DNA from 3 places in the Pantoea sp. X-Soil-MYKO-1785 genome. Region 1 is predicted to be linked to each of the others. Evidence: predicted binding sites of a transcription regulator. Region 1 holds the regulator's gene; each other region holds the start of a gene.
The links. Region 1 encodes PhoB, which activates phosphate uptake and scavenging genes when phosphate is short. Its sites were predicted from a motif close to CTGTCATAAAACTGNCNNAT; they were not measured.

Region 1 (4,838 bases):
GGCGAGCCGCTGTAACGGATGTGCTCGGTGCCCGCTACCCGCTGAGCGCGATGAATGTGGCCGAGCGCGATGTAATCGACCTCAGGAAAGGCGGCGGCCGGAAAGGCGTCCAGCGTGCCGATATAGATGTCACGTACCGAGTCGCTCTGGCTGACGCCGACGGTGGTGAGATGGCCGGTGGCCACGATTGGCAGAGCCGGGTCCAGCGCCCGCGCGGCAGCCACGCGCTGCTGATAATGATGAGCAATCGCCTCCAGCAGCGAGGTCTGCTTGTCGCGTCCGGACTGGCCGGCGCGGCTGCGCAGGATGTCGCGCGGCCGCAGATATGGAATGGCGCACAGCAGCACGCCCGGCGCGCCCTGACGGGTGGTGAGCAGCAGCACATCGCTGTTGGCCTCGGGCGTGGCGATCACCCGGGTATTCAGGCAGGCGAGCAGTTCGCGTGACTCATTGAGCGTCGCCACCGAGTCGTGATTGCCCGCCAGCACAATCAGCTGACAGCCGCTGGGCTGCAGCGCCACCACAAAGCGGTTGAACATTTCGCGCGCGTAGCTGGGCGGGGTGCCGGTATCGAACAGATCGCCCGCCACGATTAACGCATCCACCTGATGCTGTTCGATCTGGATCAACAACCAGTCGAGAAACGCCTGATGTTCCGCTGCCCGACTCTTGTTGTAAAAGAACTGCCCCAGATGCCAGTCCGCAGTATGAATGATGCGCATAAAACTCCCTGCCGTTGTAATTCGCCCGGCGATTATACTGGCTCTGTGGCCAAAGCGAAAAATTGTCGCTGCGCGGTCATAATTGATTACCACTGGCCTGAATGAGCGGGTATGTTTTTCATAAAAGTGTCACAAATCTGACGCATAATGGCGCCGCGAATCTCAGTGACAGCCGTCATATCAGCAGGAGTAATAATGGCTAAGCGCATTTTGGTTGTGGAAGATGAAGCCCCAATCCGTGAAATGTTGTGCTTTGTTCTGGAGCAGAACGACTATCAGCCAATTGAGGCGGAAGATTATGACAGCGCAGTGGGTAAGCTGATTGAACCCTGGCCCGATCTGATTCTGCTGGACTGGATGTTACCCGGCGGCAGCGGCATTCAGTTTATTAAGCATCTGAAACGCGAAGCGATGACCCGCGATATTCCGGTGATGATGCTAACCGCCCGCGGTGAAGAAGAGGACCGGGTGCGCGGGCTGGAAGTCGGCGCTGACGATTACATCACCAAGCCGTTCTCGCCAAAAGAGCTGATGGCGCGCATCAAAGCCGTCATGCGCCGTATTTCACCGATGGCGGTGGAAGAGGTGATTGAGATGCAGGGACTGAGTCTGGATCCCTCCTCGCACCGGGTGATGTCGGAAACCACGCCGCTGGAAATGGGCCCTACCGAATATAAACTGCTGCACTTCTTTATGACCCACCCGGAGCGGGTTTATAGCCGCGAACAGCTGCTGAACCACGTCTGGGGCACCAACGTGTATGTCGAAGATCGCACCGTCGATGTTCACATTCGCCGTTTACGTAAAGCGCTGGAAGTCTCCGGCCACGATCGCATGGTACAAACCGTCCGTGGAACAGGGTATCGTTTCTCTGCCCGCTACTAAACGGAGTTTTCACCGTGCTGGAACGCCTCTCCTGGAAGAGATTACTGTCAGAACTGCTGCTGGCGTGTCTGCCTGCGCTGCTGCTTGGCCTGCTGTTCGGTTATCTGCCGTGGCTGCTGTTGCTGAGCGTGCTGGCGGTGCTGCTGTGGCATTTCCACAACCTGATGCGCCTGTCGCACTGGTTGTGGCTCGATCGCACCATGACGCCGCCGGCCGGGCGGGCCAGCTGGGAACCGCTGTTTTACGGGCTCTACCAGATGCAGTTACGCAACCGGCGGCGGCGGCGTGAACTCGGCAACCTGATTAAACGCTTTCGCAGCGGCGCTGAGTCGCTGCCGGATGCGGTGATCCTCACCACCGAAGAGGGCACCATTTTCTGGTGCAACGGGCTGGCACAACAGCATCTCGGGCTACGCTGGCCAGAAGATAATGGCCAGAACATCCTTAACCTGCTGCGCTATCCGGAATTCTCGCGCTATATCCGCCAGCGTGACTTCGACAAACCGCTGACGCTGGTGCTGAATAACCAGTACCACATGGAATTTCGCGTTATGCCCTACAGTGAAGGCCAGTGGCTGCTGGTGGCGCGTGACGTCACTCAGATGCATCAGCTGGAGGGGGCGCGGCGTAACTTCTTTGCCAACGTCAGCCATGAACTGCGCACCCCGCTGACGGTGCTGCAGGGCTATCTGGAGATGATGAATGACTCGGTGATGAACGAGCGTTCACGCGGTAAGGCGCTGCATACCATGTCGGAGCAGACGCGCCGCATGGACAGCCTGGTTAAACAGCTGCTGACGCTGTCGCGGATTGAAGCTGCACCGGCGATCGATCTGAAAGAGAAGGTTGATGTGCCGGTGATGCTCCGGCTGCTGCAGCATGAGGCCGCCACCCTGAGCGGCGGACGTCACGACATCCATTTCCATACCGATCCGCATCTGAAAGTGTTCGGCAACGATGAACAACTGCGCAGCGCCATCTCCAACCTGGTCTACAACGCGGTAAATCATACGCCGGAGGGCACGCGCATTGATATCAGCTGGCTGCGCAGCAAGCAGGGCGCAACGTTTCGGGTGTGCGATAACGGGCCGGGCATCGCGGCTGAACATATTCCCCGTCTCACCGAGCGTTTCTACCGGGTCGATAAGGCGCGATCGCGGGCGACCGGCGGCAGCGGGCTGGGGCTGGCGATCGTGAAACATGCCCTGAGCCACCATAATGCGCGGCTAGATATCACCAGCGTGCCGCATCAGGAGACCTGTTTTACCTTTACCCTGCCGGCAAGGTTGATTGTCAGCAGTGGGATGCAGGAGAATGCCTCCATTAATGGCTGACGGATCTGCTTGATGCGCGCACTTGTTTTGTTGATGGTCATTTTATTGCCAGGCATGGCGCTGGCCCAGCCCGGCACGCTGTCGGGCAACCTCAGCAGCGTCGGGTCTGATACGCTGGGCTACCTGATGACGCTGTGGGGCGAGGATTTCAGCCGGCAGGCACCGGGGGTCAATGTGCAGGTGCAGGCTTCCGGTTCGTCGACCGCGCCGACTGCGCTGGCTGCCGGTGCGGCGCAGCTTGGGCCAATGAGCCGCCCGATGCAGGCGGATGAACGGCAGGCGTTTGAAGCGCGCTATGGTTATCCTCCGCTGGCGGTACCGGTAGCGATGGATGCGCTGGTGGTGGTGGTTAATCAACGCAATCCGCTGCAGCAGATTACGCCGCGTCAGCTCGACGCCATTTTCTCGATTACCCGCCTGTGTGGCGCGACATCGGTGCCGCAACGCTGGGGCGATCTCGGCACGCAGGCATCTGAGTGGGTCCGCCGACCGATCCAGCGCTACGGACGCAACTCGGCGTCCGGCACCTGGGGATTCTTCAAGCAGCAGGCGCTCTGTCAGGGCGATTTTCGCAATGACGTAGCCGAATTTCCCGGTTCGGCAGCGGTGGTACAGGCGGTGGCCGGCAATCCACGCAGCATCGGTTACGCCAGTTTTGGCTTCCATCTCAGCGGCGTAAAAATGCTGGCGGTGGTGAACCCTCGGGGTGAGGCTGTAGCACCCGACGCAGAGGCGATCCGCAGTGGTCGTTATCCGTGGGCCCGTCCGCTCTATCTGTACGTCAACAAGGCGCCGGGTCAGCCATTGCCGCCGCTGGTGGCAGCGTTCCTGCAGCAGGTGCTCTCGGTGCAGGGACAGCGACGGGTCAGCGAGGCGGGATATCTGCCACTCTCTGATAGCCAGATGGCGCAGGCGCGCGCGGCGCTTAATTAACCCTTTTCAGGCAGGCATCACGCTTAATCGATCATCTTCAGGCGCGCGTTCTGCATGTGCTTTGCCGGCGCGCGGCGTTTAACCGATCGTCTTCAGGCGCGTATGGCTTTGCTTATCCGCGACCGGCACGCGGCGCTGTATCGGTCGTCTTCAGGCGCGTAACACTTTGCTTAACCGGCGCTGGATGATTCACCTCTGGTCGCACCTTCTGCTCTTCTTAGCTGCTGTAAATATCATCGTCACTGGCGTAACAGACGGCTCTCCTTAGCCGCTGCAAAGCTGGGCAGCAACTCATCTTATCAGCCAACATGAATTTTCTTCATGAGCGGTGAATTTTCTTCTGTTGCAGCGGACGGCGGCACGTGTCATCCTGCGTTCAGACGTATAGCCATCCAGATGGCTATAAATAACAGAGCGCAATTATTTCCTGCTGAAACCACCGGCAGGCGAGACAGGAGTGATCATGCAAAGAAATACCGCCCCGTTCCGTGCTGATACCGTCGGCAGTTTTCTGCGTCCCGCCGCGATTAAGCAAGCGCGTGAGCAGTTCGCCGCCGGTGAAATTGATGCGGCAGCCCTGCGGCAGGTTGAAAATGACGCCATCCGCGATGTGGTGGCAAAACAGCGCGAAAATGGCCTGCAGGTGGTGACCGATGGCGAATTTCGTCGCGGCTGGTGGCACTTCGACTTTTTCTACGGCCTGGATGGCGTGGAAGCGTATGAAGCGGAGCAGGGTATCCAGTTCAACGGCGTGCAGACCAAAGCGCATGGCGTGAAAGTGGTAAGTAAGCTCGGTTTTTCCAGCCATCCGATGCTGGAGCATTTCCGCTTTTTGCAAAGCGTCGCCGGTGATGCAATGCCAAAAATGACCATTCCCAGCCCCAGCGTGCTGCACTTCCGTGGCGGGCGCAAAGTGATCGATGCAGAGGTCTATCCGGACCTGGCTGATTACTTTGACGACCTG
Region 2 (4,838 bases), 1.5 Mb from region 1:
ATGCTGGTGGCGTTTGATCTGCTGAGCAGTGACAAAGCAGAGCTGGAGCGGCTGTTTCGTCTGCTGACCCAGCGCATCGCTTTTCTGACCGCTGGCGGTCCTGCGCCGCAGGTGACCAATCCGCGTCTGCCGCCGATGGACTCCGGCATTCTGGGTGCCACTATCGCCCCGGATAACCTGACAATTACCGTGTCAGTGGGGGATTCGCTGTTCGATGAACGTTTTGGTCTGGCAGCGCATAAGCCGAAAAAACTGCAGCGGATGACCCGTTTTCCCAACGATTCACTGGATGCTGACGCCTGCCATGGTGACCTGCTGTTGCAGCTGTGCGCCAATACCCAGGATACGGTGATTCATGCCCTGCGTGACATCATCAAGCATACGCCCGATCTGCTGGGCGTACGCTGGCGGCGAGAAGGGTTTATTTCCGATCACGCGGCGCGCAGTCAGGGGGCGGAGACGCCGATCAACCTGCTGGGATTCAAAGATGGGACGGCCAATCCGGATACCCACGATCGCGCCCTGATGAATCAGCTGTTATGGGTGACGGACGATCAGGATGAACCGGCCTGGGCGCGGAACGGCAGCTATCAGGCGGTGCGGCTGATTCGTTTTCACGTTGAGATGTGGGACCGCACGCCGCTGGGCGAGCAGCAAACCATTTTTGGTCGCGATAAGCTGAGCGGGGCGCCGCTGGGTATGCAGCATGAACGTGATATCCCGGATTACCACAACGACCCGGATGGTGAAGTGATCGCGCTGGATTCGCACATTCGTCTCGCCAACCCGCGAACCCCGGAAACCGCCAGCAGCCTGATGCTGCGTCGCGGCTACAGCTATTCGGCAGGGATTTCCGCCTCAGGGCAGCTGGAGATGGGGCTGCTGTTTGTCTGTTATCAGCACGACCTGGAAAAAGGCTTTATTACCGTCCAGCAGCGTCTGAATGGTGAAGCGCTGGAAGAATATATCCGGCCGTTTGGCGGGGGATACTTTTTTGTTCTGCCCGGCGTCGCCGATGCCAGCCATTATTTAGCCCAGCCGTTACTCGAAGCCTGATTAAATTTCATCCACTTCGCTCTGCCTGGCCTCGGGCGGAGCGTTTTTTTGGTCTGATAGCGGCCAGAAGCATTTTTTTGCTCAGTTTTAGCTGAAATTTTAACGCGATTTTAAGTGTGACAAAATAAAATAAATTATTGAAAAATAATCAATAATTGGTGTTTCTCTGCTGAGGAGTTAACACCCGATTCGCAATTACTTTGCCATGAAGTAAAATTACTGTTGCAAAGCGCCAATAAAATGGTGCACTTTATCCAGTAAGCGTAATCAGACGTGTTGATGTATCACACTGGAGTTCGCGCATGGGTCGATTCTTTTATGGAAAGTCTGTCTCAGTAAATAGATTGCGCTTAACCGCGAGGGCTATTCTGCCTCGTAACATCCTCCTCTCTCCAACGTTCTCTCTGGTCATTTCGCATCCCTTTTTTACCGGTATACAGCAACGCTGTGCTGCTGCTGCATGCCTGATTTCATGGCCTGTCACGGCTCTAAAGGAAGCCAACTGAAACCTCTAAAGCGTTCACGTAATCGCAACGGGCCACTGGCCTGACGCGGGAAATGAAACCAACTGTAAGGTGCCACTATGGGAAGACAGAAAGCAGTGATCAAAGCGCGTCGGGAAGCAAGACGAGTGCTTCGCAATGACTCCCGGAGTCATCGTCAGCGTGAAGAAGAATCGGTCACTTCGCTGGTGCAAATGGGTGGGCTGGACTCGATTGGCATGGCGCGCGATGTGCGTGACCGGGGACCGATAGAAGCCCGTAATGAAGCTCAGGCACACTATCTCACCGCCATAGAAACGAAACAGCTGATCTTTGCCACCGGTGAAGCCGGTTGCGGCAAAACCTGGATCAGCGCTGCGAAAGCGGCAGAGGCCCTGATTCATAAGGATATTGACAGGATTATCGTTACGCGCCCGGTGTTACAGGCCGATGAGGATCTGGGATTCCTGCCCGGTGATATCTCCGAGAAATTCGCGCCTTATTTCCGACCGGTTTACGACATTCTGGTTAAACGTCTTGGCGCGTCTTTTATGCAGTACTGTCTGCGTCCGGAAATCGCCAAGGTCGAAATCGCCCCGTTCGCCTATATGCGCGGCCGGACCTTTGAAAATGCCGTGGTTATTCTGGATGAGGCGCAAAACGTGACCGCCGCCCAGATGAAAATGTTCCTGACCCGACTGGGCGAAAACGTCACGGTCATTGTGAATGGTGATATTACCCAGTGCGACTTGCCCGCTGGGGTGCCTTCCGGTCTCGCAGACGCGCTGGCGCGTTTCGAAGAGGACGAGATGGTTGGCATCGTACGTTTCGGCAAAGAAGATTGTGTGCGTTCTGCGCTGTGTCAGCGCACCCTGCACGCCTATAGCTAGCGTTTGATTGAGTAGCAGTGTAGCGCCCAAACCCGGCTTCGGCCGGGTTTTCTTATGGTGGGGCGGGGCTTCTTACCGTCGCTGAACTCTGCACAAAACTCTGCACAAAACTATGCATAAAAAAAAGCCTGAACTTTCGTTCAGGCTCTTCTTTGAATGTGGCGGTGAGAGGGGGATTCGAACCCCCGATACGTTGCCGTATACACACTTTCCAGGCGTGCTCCTTCAGCCACTCGGACACCTCACCACATTTTTTCCATTGACCGCGCCGGGTCAACGGGGCGCTACTATAGGGAGTCGGCTGAAAAGGGTCAAGCACTATTTTTCTCTTTTGTTCTATTCGCTTAAGCTCTGAACGAATCGATTTAGCGTTGCCCACTCCGCCGGTTTTGTCATCAAACTGAAATCTCAGTGACACAAAAACATCACCCGATCGTCGCAAAATTAACGCCTGAAATCATTGGTATTTTTTGCTTACAAGGATCGAATAATGAAAAAGCTTCCTCTGTTTACCCTCTCTCTGCTCGCCTCCGTGATCGCCACCCCGGCCCTGGCGGATACCGACCTCGTTTCCCGTGCGGCGCAGGGCGATCTCAGCCAGCACGGCGGAGCACGTCGGCTGACCGGTGACCAGACTGAGGCGTTAAAAGCCTCGCTACGCAATAGCACCGCCAAAAACGTCATCCTCCTGATTGGTGATGGCATGGGTGACTCTGAAATCACCGCGGCGCGTAATCTAGCAGAAGGCGCAGGCGGCTTTTTTAAAGGTATCGATGCGCTGCCCCTGACCGGCCAGTACACCCATTATTCGTTAGATAAGAAAACCCACAAACCTAATTACGTCACCGACTCGGCCGCGTCAGCCACGGCCTGGGCAACCGGCACCAAAAGTTATAACGGTGCCATCAGCGTCGATGTTAATGGTCAGGATCAGATGACGCTGCTGGAGCTGGCGAAAGCAGCGGGCAAAGCCACCGGCGATGTCTCAACCGCTGAACTGCAGGATGCGACGCCCGCAGTGCTGTTCTCGCACGTAACCTCGCGTAAATGCTACGGACCGGAGAAGACCAGCGAACTCTGCCCGACCAACGCCGCAGAGCAGGGCGGTAAGGGATCGATTAGCGAACAGTTACTGAAAACCCGTCCCGACGTAACCTTAGGAGGCGGGGCAAAATCGTTCGCCGAGGTAGCGAAAGCCGGCGAGTATCAGGGTAAAACGCTGAATGAGCAGGCGCAGGCACTGGGCTACCAGCTGGTCAGCGACTGGCAGGGGCTTAACGCCGTTACCGTGGCCGATCAGCAAAAACCGCTGCTGGGTCTGTTCTCTGCAGGCAATATGCCGGTGCGCTGGCAGGGGCCGAAAGCCAGCTATCACGGTAATATTGATAAGCCAGTGGTGACCTGCGAAGTGAATAAAGATCGCCCGCTGTCAACGCCTACGCTGGCGCAGATGACCGCCAAAGCGATCGACCTGCTGCGTAACAATCCAAATGGCTTCTTCCTGCAGGTAGAAGGCGCCTCGATTGATAAGCAGGATCACGCGGCCAATCCTTGTGGTCAGATTGGCGAAACGGTGGATCTGGATGAAGCGGTCCAGCAGGCGCTGGCTTTTGCCCGTGAAGAGGGCAATACCCTGGTGGTGGTGACGGCAGATCATGCCCACAGCAGTCAGATTGTCGAGAACGGCACCAAAGCGCCGGGGCTGACGCAGGCGCTGACCACCAAAGACGGCGCGGTAATGACCATCAGCTACGGTAATTCAGAAGAGGATTCGCAGGAACATACCGGATCGCAGTTGCGGATTGCAGCCTATGGCCCGCATGCGGGTAACGTGGTGGGACTGACCGATCAAACCGATCTGTTCTTTACCTTAGGCAATGCCATGGGGCTGAAGCTGCCTGGCCAGTAAAAGCCGTTGCGGGGCGGTTGACGCCACCCCGCACACAACCTTAGCTCTTCACTTTATTGGCGAAGCTTTTGCGCAGCTTTTGCAATTTCGGTGGGATCACTGCCAGGCAGTAACCGTTACGCTGACCGGCACCGTCCCAGTAATCCTGATGATAGGCTTCGGCCGGATACCACTCTTTCAGCGGCTCGATGGTGGTCACCACCGGCACATCGTGATCGGCCTGGGCGCGTTGAATCGCCGCACGGGCTTCTGCTTCCTGTTCGGCATTAGCCGGGAAAATCGCTGAGCGATACTGGGTGCCAATATCGTTGCCCTGACGATTAAGCTGGGTCGGATCGTGGGTCACAAAGCTGATATCCAGTAAATCGCCATAGCTGACTTTCTCCGGATCAAAGCCGATGCGGATCGCTTCTGCGTGGCCGGTGGCACCGCTGCAGACCTGTTCGTAGGTCGGATTAGGACGGGCACCGCCGGTATAACCGCTTTCAACCGACTCCACGC
Region 3 (4,838 bases), 3.0 Mb from region 1:
CAGCGTCCGCAGCGGAAAGCGGAACCAGACCAGCGCAAATGCCGAGAGCATCGAGACGGTGATTTTGCCGACGGTGATCCCGAGCGCCATGATGGTGCTGTTCAGCAGCATCAGGCCGAATGCCGGGCCGTTGCCGTTCACGCCGTGGGTCCAGATGCGCGAGACGTTTTCCCACAGGTGGCTGCCGGGTACCAGCGTCATCGGCACCTGATAGACCGCATCGTTATCCAGCGTTGCCGCCACGAAGGCGACGTAGAGCGGGAACAGGATGGTCAGCACGCCCAGGATCAGCACGATGTGGCTGAAGATATCCAGCCCGCGTCGGTTCTCAATCATTGGTATTGCACCTTACGTTCAACGAAACGGAACTGAATCACCGTCAGACCGATCACCAGCACCATCAGCACCACCGACTGGGCAGCAGATGAGGAGAGATCCAGACCGGTGAAGCCTTCGCGATAGATTTTGTAGATCAGCGTGGTGGTGGCCTGCACCGGTCCGCCGCCGGTGGCAGCATCGATCACCGGGAAGGTATCGAAGAAGGCATAAATCAGGTTCACCACCAGCAGGAAGAAGCTGACCGGCGTAATCAGCGGTAATGAGAGCTGAAAGAAACGCCGCACCGGCCCGGCACCGTCAATCGCGGCGGCTTCAACCAGCGATTTGGGGATCGACTGCAGCGCGGCGAAAAAGAACAGGAAGTTGTAGCTCATCTGCTGCCAGATTGACGCCAGCACAATCAGGAACATCGCCTGGCCGCTGTTTTGCGCGTAGTTCCAGTTGTAGCCGATGTGGTTCAGCAGGTAGCTGAACAGGCCAAGGCCGGGATTAAACAGAAACATCCACAGCACCGCCGCCACCACCGGCGCGACGGCATACGGCAGCAGCAGCAGCGTCTGATAAAGTTTGCGCAGTCGCACCACGTAATCCACCAGCGCCGCCAGCAGCAGCGACAGCACCATGCCGCACACCGTGACCAGACCGCTGAATTTGATGGTGGTCCAGAATGAATCCAGATAGTAAGGATCGGCAAACAGCCGTTTAAAGTTATCCAGCCCGACGAAGGTGCTGGAGATGCCAAAAGGATCGAGGCTTTGCAGCGAATACCATAAGGCTTCGCCAGCCGGCCAGAGAAAGAAGATGGCGGTGATCACCAGTTGCGGCAGCACCAAAAGATAGGGCAACAGGCTGGTGCGAAATACCGGACGAGATGAGGACATGGCGTACTCTGATTCAGAAAGAGAAAGGGCCAGCCGGTGCTGGCCCGATACAGCGGATTACTTCACCTGCTGCTGGAAACGACGCAGCAGTTCATTGCCGCGTTTAACCGCATTATCCAGTGCGCCCTGCGGCGACTGTTTGCCGGTCCAGACGCTTTCCAGTTCCTCATCCACCACAGTACGAATCTGTGGCATGTTGCCAAGACGCATCCCTTTGGTAAACGGTAACGGCGGCTTGTTCAGCATCTGACGGGTCGCGATATCGGCACCCGGATTTTTATCGTAGAAGCCCTGCTGTTTGCTCAGCTCATAGGCAGCCGTGGTGATCGGCAGATAGCCGGTTTTCTGATGCCATTCAGCAGCGATTTCTGGCTGGGCGAGGAACTGCATAAACTCAGCCACACCTTTGTAAGTGGCCGCATCTTTGCCCTTCATTACCCACAGGCTGGCCCCGCCGATGATGGCGTTTTGTGGTGCCTCAGGGACGGTGTCGTCATACGGCATCATGCCTACGCCGAAGTTAAATTTGGCGTAGTGGCGAATATCCGCCAGCGAGCCGGATGAGGCGGTGGTGATACCGCAATCGCCGTTATAGAACTTGGCGGTGGACTCATCTTTGCGGCCAAAATAGGTGAAGTCGCCCTGTTTATTCATCTCTTCCAGCATCTGGATATGACGAACCTGCACCGGCTTATTGAACTCCAGTACCGCATCGCGCCCGTCAAAACCGTTGTTTTTGGTCGCTACCGGCAGCGCATGCCAGGCACTAAAGTTTTCGATCTGAATCCAGCCCTGCCAGCCGCTGGCGTAACCACAGCTCATGCCCGATTTACGCAGCGCCGCCGCATCTTTCGCCAGCTCCTGCCAGGTTTTAGGCGGCTGGTCCGGATTAAGACCCGCTTTTTTGAACGCGTCTTTGTTGTAGTAGAGCACCGGCGTCGAGCTGTTGAACGGCTGAGAGATCAGCTGACCGTTGCTGTCGCTGTAGTAGCCCGCCACCGTCGGCACAAACTGTTTTTCATCAAACGGAATACCGGCATCTTTAAACACCTGATGCACCGGCACAATCGCCTGCGACGCCATCATGGTGGCGGTACCGACTTCATACACCTGCAACACGGCGGGTGCTTTGCCGGTGCGCACGGCCGCGATACCTGCCGCCAGGCTCTGCTCGTAGTTACCTTTGTAGGTCGGAACAATTTTGTAATCGGGATGGGCCTGGTTAAAGCGTTGCGCCAGCGAGTCAACTTCTTTGCCTAACTCGCCTTCCATAGAGTGCCAGAACGGGATCTCAGTGGCGGCCAGCGCCTGGCCGCTGAGCGCCAGGCTAAGCAGTGCGCCGATCAGGCTACGACGATAGGTAACGACGGACATAGAATTTTCCTGTGCAGGTAAATACGCGTGAAATCACGCATTTGTGGTTCGCGAAGTAACATGACACGGGAAAATGAAGGATTAATAACGGGCAGATGACAGCCAGATGACAGGCTTAAGCGTGGAAAAGACGGAGCGGCTACCGGCCGGGCTGAGATTTTTGATAAGGTCTGGCCTGGTTGCTGTAAGACTGAGCCCTGCACAGAGAACACGGTCAGATCGGAAAGACGCTAAAGCCAATCCATGACACGCTCGACCCGCGCGATTACGCACCCATTTTGATGGCCGTCAGCGGCGCAGCGAGCATTTATATCGAAGGCCGTTGGCGGCGCAGGCAGGTTGCGGGCGGACAGCGCGCAGTAACCGGAGCGTACATTCAGTACGTGAGGATTACGAGCACTGCCCAACCACAACCTGACCAGCAAGCCAGGCTGTGCACCAAAGCGCGCAGTAACCGGAGCGTATATACATACGTGAGGATTACGAGCACTGCCCAACCACAACCTGACCAGTAAGCCAGGCCGATGCACCAAAGCGCGCAGTAACCGGAGCGTACATTTAGTATGTGAGGATTACGAGCACTGCCCAACCACAACCTGACCAGCAAGCCAAGCCTCTGAATATTAAGCTCCGAGGTATGCGCTTCGGACGGCTTCATTGGAAAGCAGCGCGGCCCCGCTATCCTCCAGCACTACGTGGCCGTTTTCCAGCACGTAGCCACGATCAGCCAGCTTCAGCGCCTGGTTGGCGTTCTGCTCCACCAGGAAGATGGTCATTCCTTCGCTGCGCAGCTGTTCGATGGTGTCGAAGATCTGCTGAATAATAATCGGTGCCAGACCCAGCGACGGTTCATCCAGCAACAGCAGGCGGGGCTGGCTCATCAGCGCACGGCCAATCGCCAGCATCTGCTGCTCACCGCCGGACATGGTGCCGGCACGCTGGATTTTGCGCTCCTCCAGCCGCGGGAACAGTTGATAAACGCGCTTAATCCGCTCCAGATATTGCGGGCGGCTGGCAAAAAAGCCGCCCATCGCCAGATTCTCTTCCACCGTCATACGCGAAAACACCCGCCGGCCTTCCGGCACGATGGCGATAGCTTCACGCATGATACGTGCCGTTTGCCAGTCGGTAATGGTTTTACCGTCAAAGGTGATGGTGCCGTGGCTGGCTCGCGGTTCGCCACACAGCGTACCCAGCAGCGTGGTTTTTCCGGCACCGTTGGCCCCAATCAGCGTGACGATCTCGCCCTGATTAATGTAAAGGCTGACGTTATGCAACGCCTGGATTTTGCCATAGTGAGCGCTCACGTTATCAATGGTTAACATCGCATTTGCCATCTTACGCCTCTCCTAAATAGGCACGGATCACGTCCGGATTATTGCGGATCTCTTCCGGCGTGCCGTTAGCCAACGGCGTTCCCTGATTGACCACGTAAATGCGATCGGAAATACCCATCACCAGCTTCATATCATGTTCTATCAGCAGCACGGAAACTTTGTGCTCGCCACGCAGTTCGGCGATCAGCTCATCAAGCTCGTGCGTCTCTTTGGGGTTAAGACCGGCCGCCGGTTCATCCAGCATCAGGATTTCCGGGCGGGTCACCATGCAGCGCGCAATCTCCAGACGACGCTGCTGACCATAAGCCAGGTTACCGGCCTGACGGTTAGCCAGATCCAGCAGACCGACCCGCTCCAGCCAGTTGGCTGCGCGATCGAGCGCCTCGCTTTCACTGCGACGAAACGCCGGTGTTTTGAGCAGGCCGGCAAACAGCCCGCTCTTCAGATGTTGATGTTGCGCCACCAGCAGGTTTTCAATCACCGTCATTTCACGAAACAGCCGCACGTGCTGGAAGGTGCGCACAATCCCCATCCGCGCAATCTTCTGGCCGGGCAATCCTTCCAGATGCTGCTCACGCAGTTTAATGCTGCCGCCGGTCGGCTTGTAGAAGCCGGTCAGGCAGTTAAACACCGTGGTTTTACCGGCACCGTTCGGCCCGATTAGCGAGACGATTTCCTGCGGATGCAGCGCCAGCGCCACGTTGTTAACCGCTAACAGGCCGCCGAAGCGCATCATCAGGCCTTCAACGGCTAATAAAGGCTGACTCATGCCTGTTCTCCTTGTTTACCTTGTCTCAGCTTCAGATGCGGACGCTTCATCGGCAACAGTCCCTGCGGACGCCAGATCATCATCAGCACCATTAAGCCTCCCAGCACCAGCATGCTGTACTCATTGAGATCACGCATC

Region 2: a site for PhoB is predicted at 2,818-2,837, ahead of phoA (alkaline phosphatase). Genes of this name have one in related genera too.
Region 3: a site for PhoB is predicted at 2,688-2,707, ahead of ugpB (sn-glycerol-3-phosphate ABC transporter substrate-binding protein UgpB). Genes of this name have one in related genera too.

What each region holds. Positions count from the first base shown of each region.
Region 1 is NZ_AP036000.1:937,845-942,682, forward strand. It holds gene sbcD (exonuclease subunit SbcD) at 1-722, opposite strand, end outside; gene phoB (phosphate response regulator transcription factor PhoB) at 918-1,607, shown strand; gene phoR (phosphate regulon sensor histidine kinase PhoR) at 1,622-2,941, shown strand; gene AC6I8D_RS04250 (PstS family phosphate ABC transporter substrate-binding protein) at 2,954-3,874, shown strand; gene AC6I8D_RS04255 (cobalamin-independent methionine synthase II family protein) at 4,338-4,838, shown strand, end outside.
Region 2 is NZ_AP036000.1:2,486,886-2,491,723, reverse strand. It holds gene efeB (iron uptake transporter deferrochelatase/peroxidase subunit) at 1-1,056, shown strand, start outside; gene phoH (phosphate starvation-inducible protein PhoH) at 1,640-2,428, shown strand; tRNA gene AC6I8D_RS11985 (tRNA-Ser) at 2,588-2,675, opposite strand; gene phoA (alkaline phosphatase) at 2,919-4,337, shown strand; gene msrA (peptide-methionine (S)-S-oxide reductase MsrA) at 4,378-4,838, opposite strand, start outside.
Region 3 is NZ_AP036000.1:3,903,144-3,907,981, forward strand. It holds gene ugpE (sn-glycerol-3-phosphate ABC transporter permease UgpE) at 1-336, opposite strand, end outside; gene ugpA (sn-glycerol-3-phosphate ABC transporter permease UgpA) at 333-1,220, opposite strand; gene ugpB (sn-glycerol-3-phosphate ABC transporter substrate-binding protein UgpB) at 1,278-2,594, opposite strand; gene livF (high-affinity branched-chain amino acid ABC transporter ATP-binding protein LivF) at 3,218-3,931, opposite strand; gene livG (high-affinity branched-chain amino acid ABC transporter ATP-binding protein LivG) at 3,933-4,700, opposite strand; gene AC6I8D_RS18580 (high-affinity branched-chain amino acid ABC transporter permease LivM) at 4,697-4,838, opposite strand, start outside.